3 linked regions of the Chitinophaga varians genome follow. The protein of the gene in region 3 interacts with the protein of the main gene of each other region in a pairwise test. Links are inferred from orthologs where the notes say so. Each region holds a gene or a part of one and is shown on either strand. Other genes may lie near its edges.

What was found. The genes of interacting proteins can lie anywhere in the genome.
Region 1: the proteins of dnaE (region 3) and HGH92_RS07515 interact in binary tests that used the Escherichia coli proteins (3 or more experiments, as listed by UniProt). The link is inferred for Chitinophaga varians from one-to-one orthologs.
Region 2: the proteins of dnaE (region 3) and HGH92_RS11695 interact in binary tests that used the Escherichia coli proteins (3 or more experiments, as listed by UniProt). The link is inferred for Chitinophaga varians from one-to-one orthologs.

Annotation. Positions count from the first base shown.
Region 1 is NZ_JABAIA010000001.1:1,862,805-1,865,853, reverse strand. Bases 74-3,049 are described here. They hold HGH92_RS07515 (DNA polymerase III subunit gamma/tau), read right to left. Parts: upstream 2,577-3,049; coding sequence 570-2,576; downstream 74-569. Other genes in these bases: HGH92_RS07510 (M48 family metallopeptidase), read right to left, coding at 2,660-3,049; HGH92_RS07520 (pyruvate dehydrogenase complex dihydrolipoamide acetyltransferase), read right to left, coding at 74-452. Also shown: more of HGH92_RS07520, read right to left, coding at 1-73. UniProt on the Escherichia coli protein: Part of the beta sliding clamp loading complex, which hydrolyzes ATP to load the beta clamp onto primed DNA to form the DNA replication pre-initiation complex.
Region 2 is NZ_JABAIA010000001.1:2,868,883-2,871,874, reverse strand. Bases 74-2,992 are described here. They hold HGH92_RS11695 (methionine aminotransferase), read right to left. Parts: upstream 2,141-2,992; coding sequence 1,007-2,140; downstream 74-1,006. Other genes in these bases: HGH92_RS11690 (mannose-1-phosphate guanylyltransferase), read right to left, coding at 2,240-2,992; HGH92_RS11700 (carbonic anhydrase family protein), read left to right, coding at 118-792. In the rest of the region: HGH92_RS11705 (SulP family inorganic anion transporter), read left to right, coding at 1-33. UniProt on the Escherichia coli protein: Shows aminotransferase activity with methionine and histidine as substrates, and to a lesser extent also with phenylalanine.
Region 3 is NZ_JABAIA010000002.1:1,992,440-1,996,739, forward strand. What follows is about bases 26-4,252. They hold dnaE (DNA polymerase III subunit alpha), read right to left. Parts: upstream 3,868-4,252; coding sequence 226-3,867; downstream 26-225. Other genes in these bases: trxA (thioredoxin), read right to left, coding at 26-120; HGH92_RS22830 (C40 family peptidase), read left to right, coding at 3,992-4,252. Outside these bases: more of trxA, read right to left, coding at 1-25; more of HGH92_RS22830, read left to right, coding at 4,253-4,300. UniProt on the Escherichia coli protein: DNA polymerase III is a complex, multichain enzyme responsible for most of the replicative synthesis in bacteria. This DNA polymerase also exhibits 3' to 5' exonuclease activity. The alpha chain is the DNA polymerase catalytic subunit.

The DNA of each region.
Region 1 (3,049 bases), on a different replicon or contig from region 3:
CAGGCAACTATTTTTCCTTCTGTCATCGTATCGCTCAGCAGCGGCATACGGATAACAGTCGCATTTTTCAGTGCTTCTTTTAATGCAGCATCATCAGCAGCAGGTGCGGCGGCGGCCGGTGCAGCTTGTGGTGCCGGCGCAGCGGCGGCTTGCTGGGCAGGTGCCGCAGCGGTTTCGCCGGAATTACCTTCCAGCAAAGGTTTATAGTCTTCGCCTGGTTTACCTACAATGGCGATAATACCATTCACTTTGGCTGCTTTGCCTTTTTCCACACCAATGTACAGTAATGTGCCCTCTACGTAGCCTATTACTTCCATCGTCGCCTTGTCCGTCTCCACTTCAGCAATAACATCGTCTGCCTTTACTTGATCGCCCACCTTTTTATGCCATTCCGCAATCACCCCTTCCGTCATCGTATCACTCAGGAGGGGCATTCTGATAACTTCTGCCATAGTGTTTATTAAAAATTTTGCTCAAACCTACATGTTTTTGCGCAAAAACGCAAAGAAGGAATGCTAAACGGTTTAAAAATGTCTAATGATCGTTAAGATATAATAAGTGAATCTCAATTAAAAATCGAGCTCCATATTAAGCCTGTCTTTTAACTCTTTTACCAGGGGATATTTTTCCGCCATGTGCTGGAACTGCTCCCTGCTGGAAAGAGGTGCCGGCCCGATGTCCTGTACCTGCTGGCTCTCGTCCAGCTGAAGGGTCAGTACAAGGGTCGGATTATTGAATTTCTGCTTGAAAAACTCGGAAATAGCCATTTTCTCCTCTTCCATGAACCGGTGCTGTACGATGTTACGGCTCACAATACCAATTTCGGTGGCTCCGAGCAACTTCAATACGGCCAGCGCCAGATTGCTCACTACGGTCATTTTATTGGCCTGACGGAACCGGTCAATGAACTCTTCCCAGTAAACTTCGAGCGCACCGGCCGTCAATGGGATGCTCTGCACCTGTGCACTGGTCTGCTGTTTGGCGGCCAGCGCTTCTTTCATGGCGGCCAGACCGGTCAGCTTGCTCGCTGGTGCGGCTGTTTTGGCGCCTGCGGTAGCAGTGGCAGGTTGACTGCCACTTGTGGCATAGCCTGCTGCGGAAGTGCCCTGACTGGCGGCGGATGTGGTATTGGTAGCTCCTGCGCTGGCGACAGGGGCGGTCTGTGCGGGTGCCACCGGCTGATGGACCGGCGTATTCCCTGTGCCTGCATTATTCCCTGCGGGCACAGCTGCCGGACCGGCTGTCTGGCTACCGGGATTGCCTGCTACAGGCTGTGTGGGCACAGCGGTGGCAGGGGCAGGAGTGCTGTCTACGGTCAACCGGGCGGTCTCGGGCGACTGGGCCGCAATGCTGGCTGTAGTCGCCGGTTTGGCAGCGGCGGGTTGCGCACCCGGAGCTCTCAGCCGCTGTGGTGGCGTTCCGTCAGCTACCAGCTTTTTTTTTGACACCTCCCCGTTGTTGTCATCGCTCACCAGGCTAACGGCCTGCTGCAGGTAACACAGCTTGATCAGCGCCATCTCCACATGCAGGCGCTTGTTACGGGCCAACCGGTAGTTGATCTCCGTATCATTGAGCAGGTGGAGGGCGGTAATAAGGTAGGCCGGACTGATTTTGCCGGATAATTGTTTATAACGGTCTTTCAGGTTGCCGGACACTTCTACCAGGTGAAAAGCTTTCTCTTCTTTGCTGAGCAACAGGTTGCGCAGGAATTCGGCCCAGCCGTTCAGGAAGTTGTCCCCTTCAAAACCTTTCTGTAAAATTTCATCAAATATTAACAGGGCAGTGGCCACGTCCTGCTGCAACACGGTGTCCATGATCCGGAAGAAATAATCATAGTCCAGGATGTTCAGGTGCTCCAGCGTATTCTGATAAGTAAGGTGGCCGCTGGTGAAACTTACGATTTTGTCCAGCGTGCTCAGCGAGTCACGCATACAGCCGTCCGTTTTCTGCGCTACCAGGTGAAGCGCGTCAGCGTCTGCCTGGATATGTTCTTTGTCACAGATCTCTTTCAGGTGGTCTACGGTGTCCTGTATGGTGATCCGCTTGAAATCGAATATCTGGCACCGGCTTAGAATAGTCGGTAATATCTTGTGTTTCTCTGTGGTGGCGAGAATAAAGATCGCGTAGGAAGGTGGCTCCTCCAGCGTTTTAAGGAACGCGTTGAAGGCAGATGAGCTCAGCATGTGCACCTCATCTATAATATAGATCTTGTATTTGCCGGCCTGTGGGGAAAAACGTACCTGCTCCACCAGCGTCCGGATATCGTCTACCGAGTTGTTGGAGGCGGCATCCAGCTCGTGAATGTTGAAGGAACTGCCTTCATTGAAGGATTTGCAGGAATGGCATTCGTTACAGGCTTCCCCATCGGGCTGCAGGTTCTCGCAGTTAATGGTTTTAGCCAGAATACGGGCACAGGTGGTCTTCCCTACTCCACGGGGTCCGCAGAACAGAAAAGCGTGCGCCAGCTGGTTATTGCGGATGGCATTCTTGAGCGTGGTGGTGATATGTGCTTGTCCTACAACTGTTGAAAAGTTCTGTGGACGGTATTTACGGGCTGAAACGATAAAATTCTCCATATGACTGCAACGCTTTCGCGAGCGCCGAAAATACGCACAAATTCAGTAAGAGAAAAATGGAAGCCACCGGCGTGGCTTTCGGCTCAGGCTTCCGGCTCCATGGTCAACAAAAATTCCAGGAAAGATTTCCGCAACAGGACATTGCTGTTATTGTACTGCTCCATTACCGAGGAAATGATTTCGTGCAGCTCCTGCAGGGCGGCATAATCAGGCACCTGGTCCTGCATGAAAATACAGTCCTGCATGGTAAACAGCTGTACCCTGTCATACAGCTCCGGCGAAAGGCAGCTGGTATGCCCGGGCGAAGAGGTGACTTCATGCAGCAACCGCCGGAACCGCCAGCATTCAGCTCGCAGCTCTTCCATCCAGGGCATCAGCAGGGCGAGGGTATCGTGACTGGCATTAAAAACCTGGCTGATGGCATGGATGACCCGCACCACCTGGTCGTTCAGCCGGTTGGCAAACTCCTGGTG
Region 2 (2,992 bases), on a different replicon or contig from region 3:
AAGGAATTATTAAAAGAATTACAGTTGAACTAAACGGCTTATAGCGTAAATAGAGGCAAGAGAAACCGGAAACCATGCTCTCTTCCTCCCTTCATTCACCCATCAAAACGAACAATCATGAAAACATTGAATAAAGTATCACAGAGTGAGATTACACCGACACAAGCTTTGGAATTATTGAAATCAGGTAACCTGCGTTTTGTGGACAACCTCCGCATCAACCGTAACCTGTTGCAAATGGTAAACGACACCCGCGACGGGCAATGGCCGATGGCTGCCATTGTAAGCTGTATGGACTCCCGCACTTCCGCTGAACTGGTATTCGACCAGGGCCTGGGCGATATCTTCAGTATCCGCCTGGCGGGCGCCGTGATCTCTGACAATGTGCTGGGAAGCCTGGAGTATGCCTGCAAAGCAGCCGGCTCCAAGTTCATCGTAGTACTGGGACACACCAAATGCGGCGCTATCTGTGGCGCCTGCGACGCGGTGGAAATGGGCAACCTCACCGGTCTGCTGAATAAAATCACCCCGTCTGTTTTTGCGGAAAAAACTGTCACCGAAAACCGCACCTCCAAAAATCCGGAGTTTGTGCAGGCCGTGACGAACATTCATATTGAACGCTCTGTGCAGGCTATCATGGAACAGAGCCATATTCTGCGTGACATGATCCTGAAAGGGGACGTAGGCATCGTGGGCGCCATGTACGACGTGGAAACCGGCGTTGTCAACTTTATGGAACACACGCTGATCCTCAAAAAAGATAAGGAAACGGTACCGGCCATGGCCGTTTAATAAAAAGTCTCCTTGTGAGGAGACGTATGTTTGCTTGTGATATTAATGGGGCCGAGATAGCCAGGCCAGGCCGGTTTTTATAGGGGTACCTGTCTGGCGGCTGTCGAAGCCCCATTATATCTTGTCATTGGGTATTTTTATTTTGATATTTAGCGGGCGTCTGAGGAGTGTAGATTCCTAAGCACATTGACTAAATTTCCCAATAATTAAATTCCTATATATTTCTAAGGCGTGCTGCCGCCTGTTCCAGCGTCGTTTCTTTTTTGGCAAAACAGAAACGCACTACATGATCATCTTTGCCATCGTGGTAGAATGCGGAAACCGGAATCGCCGCTACGCCAAATTCTTTGGTCAGGCGGGTGGCAAATTCCTTGTCTCCTTCCGAAGATATCTGATCATACCGCATCAGTTGAAAGTAACTTCCCTGACTGGCCAGTGGTGTAAACCGTGAGCCGTTCATCAACTCCAGAAAATAATCTCTCTTTTGCTGATAAAATGCCGGCAGTTCCAGGTAATGTGCCGGTGTTTCCAGGAACTCGGCCAATCCGTACTGCATTGGTGTGTTCACTGAAAAACAAAGGTACTGGTGTACCTTCCGGTATTCCTTCATCAGATGCTCGGGCGCAACGCAATAGCCCATCTTCCAGCCGGTATTGTGAAAGACCTTTCCAAAGGAGAACACGACAAAGCTGTTTTTATAGATGGCAGGATAACGCAGCACACTGAGATGGCGGGCGCCGTCAAATACCAGGTGTTCGTATACTTCGTCTGATAGTACCAGCAGGTTATGTTCTGCTACCAGCTTTTCCAGTTCGGCCATGTCCTCTTCCTGAAGAATGCTGCCGGTGGGGTTGTGTGGTGTGTTAACCATGATCATGCGGGTGCGGGGAGTGATCTTGCGGCGCACCTCCTGCCAGTCAATCCGGTAATCCGGGAAAGAAAGCGATATTAGCACCGGTTTGCCACCGTTGACCAGCACATTGGGGATATAGCTGTCATATGCCGGCTCGAATATGATCACTTCATCTCCCGGATGAATGTAGGTGGCAATAGCCGTATAAATGGCATAGGTACCGCCTGGCGTGATGGTGATGTCGGTGTCCGGGTTGATGGTTTGCTGGTACAGCGATCTGATTTTGGCCGCGATAGCTGTGCGGAGCTGCAAGAGGCCGGGCATGGGCGCGTATTGGTTGTGCCCCTGTTGCATGGCCTGGTTGACCATTTCCTTTAGTTCATCGCTGCAATCGTAGTCGGGGAAGCCTTGTGACAGGTTGATGGCTTTGTGTTCCGCTGCCAGGGCTGACATAACGGAAAAAATGGTGGTTCCTGTGTGTGGTAATTTGGACATACATAAATCAATTACGAATTACAAATTACGAATTACGAATTAGGAAGTCCCTCTTCCTTTGTATTAATTCGTAATTCGTAATTTGTAATTCGTAATTGACTAGAGATATTTTTCGCCTTTGTTGCGCTTGATTTCCGCCACATATTCCTTGATCTGCTGCTCATTGTCTTTCCGGCAAATTAGGAGCACGTCGTTTGTATCAATCACGATAAATTCATCGAGGCCCTGCAGCAGTACCAGTTTCTCATTTGGCACTTTCACCATGCACTTGGTAGCGTCTATTACTACCACGTTTTTTCCCTGTACAGCGTTGCCCAGGTAGTCTTTTTCCAGGTTTTCGTAAGCGGAGGCCCAGGTGCCCAGGTCACTCCAGCCGAAGTTGGAAGGGATCACGTACACGTTATCAGCTTTCTCCATGATACCATAGTCGATGGAGATATTGGTGCATTGCGGATATACTTTTTCGATGGCTTCCTTTTCTTCCGGTGTGTTCAGGGCTGATGTGCTTTGTTCAAACAGCTCATCTATTTCGGGGAGGTATTCCCGGAAAGCAGCGAGGATGGTTTTCACATTCCATACGAAGATGCCGGCATTCCAGAGGAAGTCGCCGCTTTGCAGGAAGGTTTTGGCCAGTTCCAGGTTGGGCTTTTCGGTAAATGTTTTGACTTTATAAACGTTGTCAGCCACCTGTTGCGGTTCATACTGGATGTAGCCGTACCCGGTATCAGGGCGGGTGGGTTTGATGCCAAGCGTTAACAGGGCGCTGTGTTTCTGTACAAACAGCAGGGCGTTCAGGCAGGCCGAGGTAAATGCCGGTCCGTCCATGATCAGGTGATCAGCCGGAGCACAGAT
Region 3 (4,300 bases):
AATAACTGGTCCGATAGCCCGGCAGGGACCGCACCATTCTGCCCAAAAATCAACTACTGTTAATTTATCGGAATCCAGCACTTCCGTCTGGAAGTTCGCGTCTGTGAATTCTAAAGCCATAAGATATTATAATTTAAAGGTGTTTATTAATGATTGTTTTTGATTGTCTACTGGTGTATATGATCAAAACTTGAACCGAGTGCAAATTACTGCTTTTTTGACATCTTACTTATTGATTATCTCGATATAGACATCGAGGTCCGGTTGTTTTCGCAGGAAATGCGCCAACTCGTCATTCATCTCGATGTTTCTGTTGAAAGTATGCATTTTTACCTGCAGATTATCGTCTATATCTACCAGCTGCAGATGCAGTTGACTGTTACCGGGATAGCGGTTGATGTTTTCCACGAGGAAGTCTACCGTTTCGCGGTTCAGCAGTTTAGGGGAAGTGGCCAGGAACACCTGTTTGGTATGTGTTTTCTTCACTTCCTGCAGCAGCTGGATGCTGCTTACCTTAAACTCGTATTCGTTGTCATTAAAGCGCTTGGATTTAAAGCCGCCGTTGATAAACAGGCAGAGGCCGGGTTTCAGGTAAGGTGCAAACCGGATGAAGTCCTCGCTCCACAGGGCAAATTCAAATTTGCCGCTGTAGTCTTCTATCGTCATAATGCCAAACTGCCGGTTGTTGCGGGAAATCCTTTCCTGGGCATTGGTGACATACACTGCGAGGCGGAAATTCCGTTCGCGGGAGCGGCCGCCGGAACTGCCGGGCGTGCTGATCTCTGCCTGGTACTCCACAAGCTCCTGCACGTTGTTCATATGGTAATGCTTCAGTTCAAAACGGTAATCATCCAGCGGATGGCCGGAGATATAGATACCGGTAATGTCCCGTTCGTTATTGAGCTTCATGATCAGCGGCCAGGGGTCGCAGTTGGGAATTTTGGGTGGTTCCACGTCCGGCATGTCTTCAGCACCGAAGAGGCTGCCAAGGTTGGAAGAGCCTGCGGACACCTGTTGGCCGAATTTCACGATTTTATCAAGACCGTTCATGGGCTCGTTTTCCGGTTTGTGGAAATACTGTGCCCGGTGGAATTCGGGGAAGCAGTCGAAAGCGCCGGACATAATCAGGGCCTCGAGTGATTTTTTATTGACAGCACGTTGGTTCACACGTTTGATGAAGTCGAACACTGTTTTGAAAGGGCCGTCTTTTTTCCTTTCCTCGAGGAGGTTTTCCACGGCGGCTTCACCCACGCCTTTCAGGCCACCGAGGCCGAAACGGATCTGTCCTTTTTTGTTCACCGCGAAACCTTTCAGGGATTCGTTCACATCCGGCGGCAATACGTCGATGCCCATGCGTTTACATTCTTCCATGAAGAAGGTGATCTTCTCAATGTTGCTGGCGCAGTTCAGTACAGACGCCATGTATTCGGAAGGGTAGTGGGCTTTGAGGTAAGCGGTCTGGTAGGCGACGAAAGCGTAGCAGGTGGCGTGCGATTTATTGAACGCATAGGAGGCGAAGGCTTCCCAGTCGGTCCATACTTTTTCGCAGACTTTCAGGTCGTAGCCATGGGAGGCGCAACCTTCCATGAACTGGGCCTTCATCTTGTTCAGTACCGCGATTTGTTTTTTACCCATCGCTTTACGGAGAATGTCCGCGTCACCACGGGAGAAGTTGGCCAGCTTCTGGCTGAGCAACATTACCTGTTCCTGGTATACGCAGATACCGTAGGTTTCCGCGAGGTGTTCCTCCATGTCCGGCAGGTCGAAAGTAACCGGCTCCAGTCCGTGTTTACGGCGGATGAAGGACGGGATGTACTCGAGCGGTCCCGGACGGTACAAGGCGTTCATCGCGATGAGGTCATCGAAACGGTCCGGTTTCAGTTCGCGGAGGTATTTCTGCATGCCGGGCGACTCGAACTGGAACGTGGCGTTGGTTTCGCCTTTCTGGTACAGTTCATATGTCAGCGCGTCGTCCAGCGGAATATTGTCGATTTCAATTTCCACGCCATGGTTCATGCGGATCAGTTCCAGAGCGCCTTTGATGATGGTAAGGGTTTTCAGGCCCAAAAAGTCCATCTTGATTACGCCGGCAGATTCGATGATGCTGCCCTCGAACTGGGTAACGAGGAGGTCTGAGTCTTTGGCGGTGGATACGGGGATGAGGTCGTACAGGTCTTGCGGGGCAATGATGATACCAGCCGCGTGGATACCGGTGTTACGGACAGACCCTTCCAGTACGCAGGCTTCGCGGAGCACTTCGCCCTGCAGGTCTTCTCCTTTGATCAGTTCACGAAGGCGTTTTACGTTTTCAATGTCTTCGCCGGCGAGGCCTTCTTTATCTGCCAGGCTCTTGTCGCCTTCCAACGGGGCGTTGAAGATACGGTCCAGCTGTATGCCGGGTTTTTCCGGCACCAGTTTGGCCAGTGAGTTGGATTCCACCAGTGGCAGGTCCATTACACGGGCAACGTCCTTGATACTCATTTTGGCGGCCATGGTACCGTAGGTGATGATCTGCGCTACCTGGTTGCGGCCGTATTTCTGTACTACGTAGTCAATTACTTTCTGACGGCCTTCATCATCGAAGTCCGTATCAATATCGGGCATGCTCTTACGGTCCGGGTTGAGGAAACGTTCGAACAGGAGGTTGTATTTGATCGGGTCGATATTGGTGATGCCGATACAGTAGGCCACGGCTGAACCGGCGGCGGAACCACGGCCCGGGCCGATGAATACGCCAAGGTCACGTCCTGCTTTAATGAAGTCCGATACGATGAGGAAGTAACCGGCAAAACCCATGTTTTCGATTACCTGCAATTCAAAGTTGATACGTTCTTCAATGTCCGCGGTCATTTCCCGGTACCGGGTGCGGGCGCCTTCGTAGGTGAGGTGCCGCAGGTACTGGTCCTGCGTGAGGAACTCTTTCGGGATGGGAAAGTTGGGCAGCAGGATGTCGCGCTTCAGGTCCAGCAGCTGTACTTTGTCCACGATCTCGTTGGTGTTGTCTATTGCCTGTGGGAGGTCATGGAACAGCGCGGTCATTTCCTCCGTGGTCTTAAAATAGAACTGATCGTTATAGAATGCGAAGCGGGTGTTTTTAGGTGCCGCTTCGTCGTCAGAAAATTCTTTGTTGGTAGGCGTGCTTTTTTTCTCGCCGGTGTTGATACAGAGCAGGATGTCGTGTGCGTTGGCATCTGCCTGGTCCACGTAGTGGGAATCGTTGGAGGCGATGATTTTCACATTGTATTTGGCGGCGTATTTCAGCAGCACATGGTTGACCTGGTCTTGCTCAGGGATGCCATGGCGCTGCATTTCCACATAAAAATCGTCACCGAAGATATCGAGCCACCATTTAAATTCCTTTTCGCCTTCTTCTTCTCCTTTGCGCAGGATGGTTTTAGGCACGGAGGCGCCGAGGCAGCAGGTAGTGGCGATCAGGCCTTTGTGGTATTGTAATATCAGCTCTTTGTCGATACGCGGATATTTGCCATAAAGGCCTTCCATATAACCAAGAGAACAGAGTTTGATCAGGTTACGGTATCCTTCGTCGTCTTTGGCCAGTAACACCTGATGGTAACGGATATCTTTCTCTTCGCGTGTGAAGGCGCGTTTGTGGCGGTTTTCCACGAGATAGAACTCACACCCCACGATGGGTTTTACTTTGAGTCTTTTATCCTTTGGATCACCGGGATTGAGTTTGTTGTTATACGCTTCTGCCACAAACTGGAAGGCACCAAACATATTTCCATGGTCCGTGATGGCCAGTGCCGGCTGATTGGAGGCCATGGCTTTTTTGTACAGTGATTTGATATCGGCTGCACCATCCAGTAAGGAAAATTGCGTGTGTACGTGTAAGTGGGAAAAGATCATCTGCTAAGCTGTTTCGTCAGGCGTCAAAAGTACGATAGAATTTGGTTCAATAAAAATCCATTATTTGCGTTCATAATTAGTCATAAATCAATATTTTAGCGCAAAATTTTTTTAACCAGACACTATGATGAGTATTAAGGGACATTTATGGATGAAATTATCGGTTTGTGCAATGGCATTAGGTTCCTGTTCTACCATCAAAAAAAGTACCGTGAAACATGGCAACACGCCGACCGTGTCTGAATCCCGCCGCATTACCTTCCTGGACCATATCAATACGCCGGGGCGCACGCACGGCTCTTCTTCCTATAACAACAACAAAAATGTGAGCATCGGTAAAAATGTTACCTATGCCAGCGCCAACCTGGAAAATGCCCAGAGCTGGCAGTTTAAATATGCGCAGTTGCTGGACGTGCCGGTGGAGAACGTATTA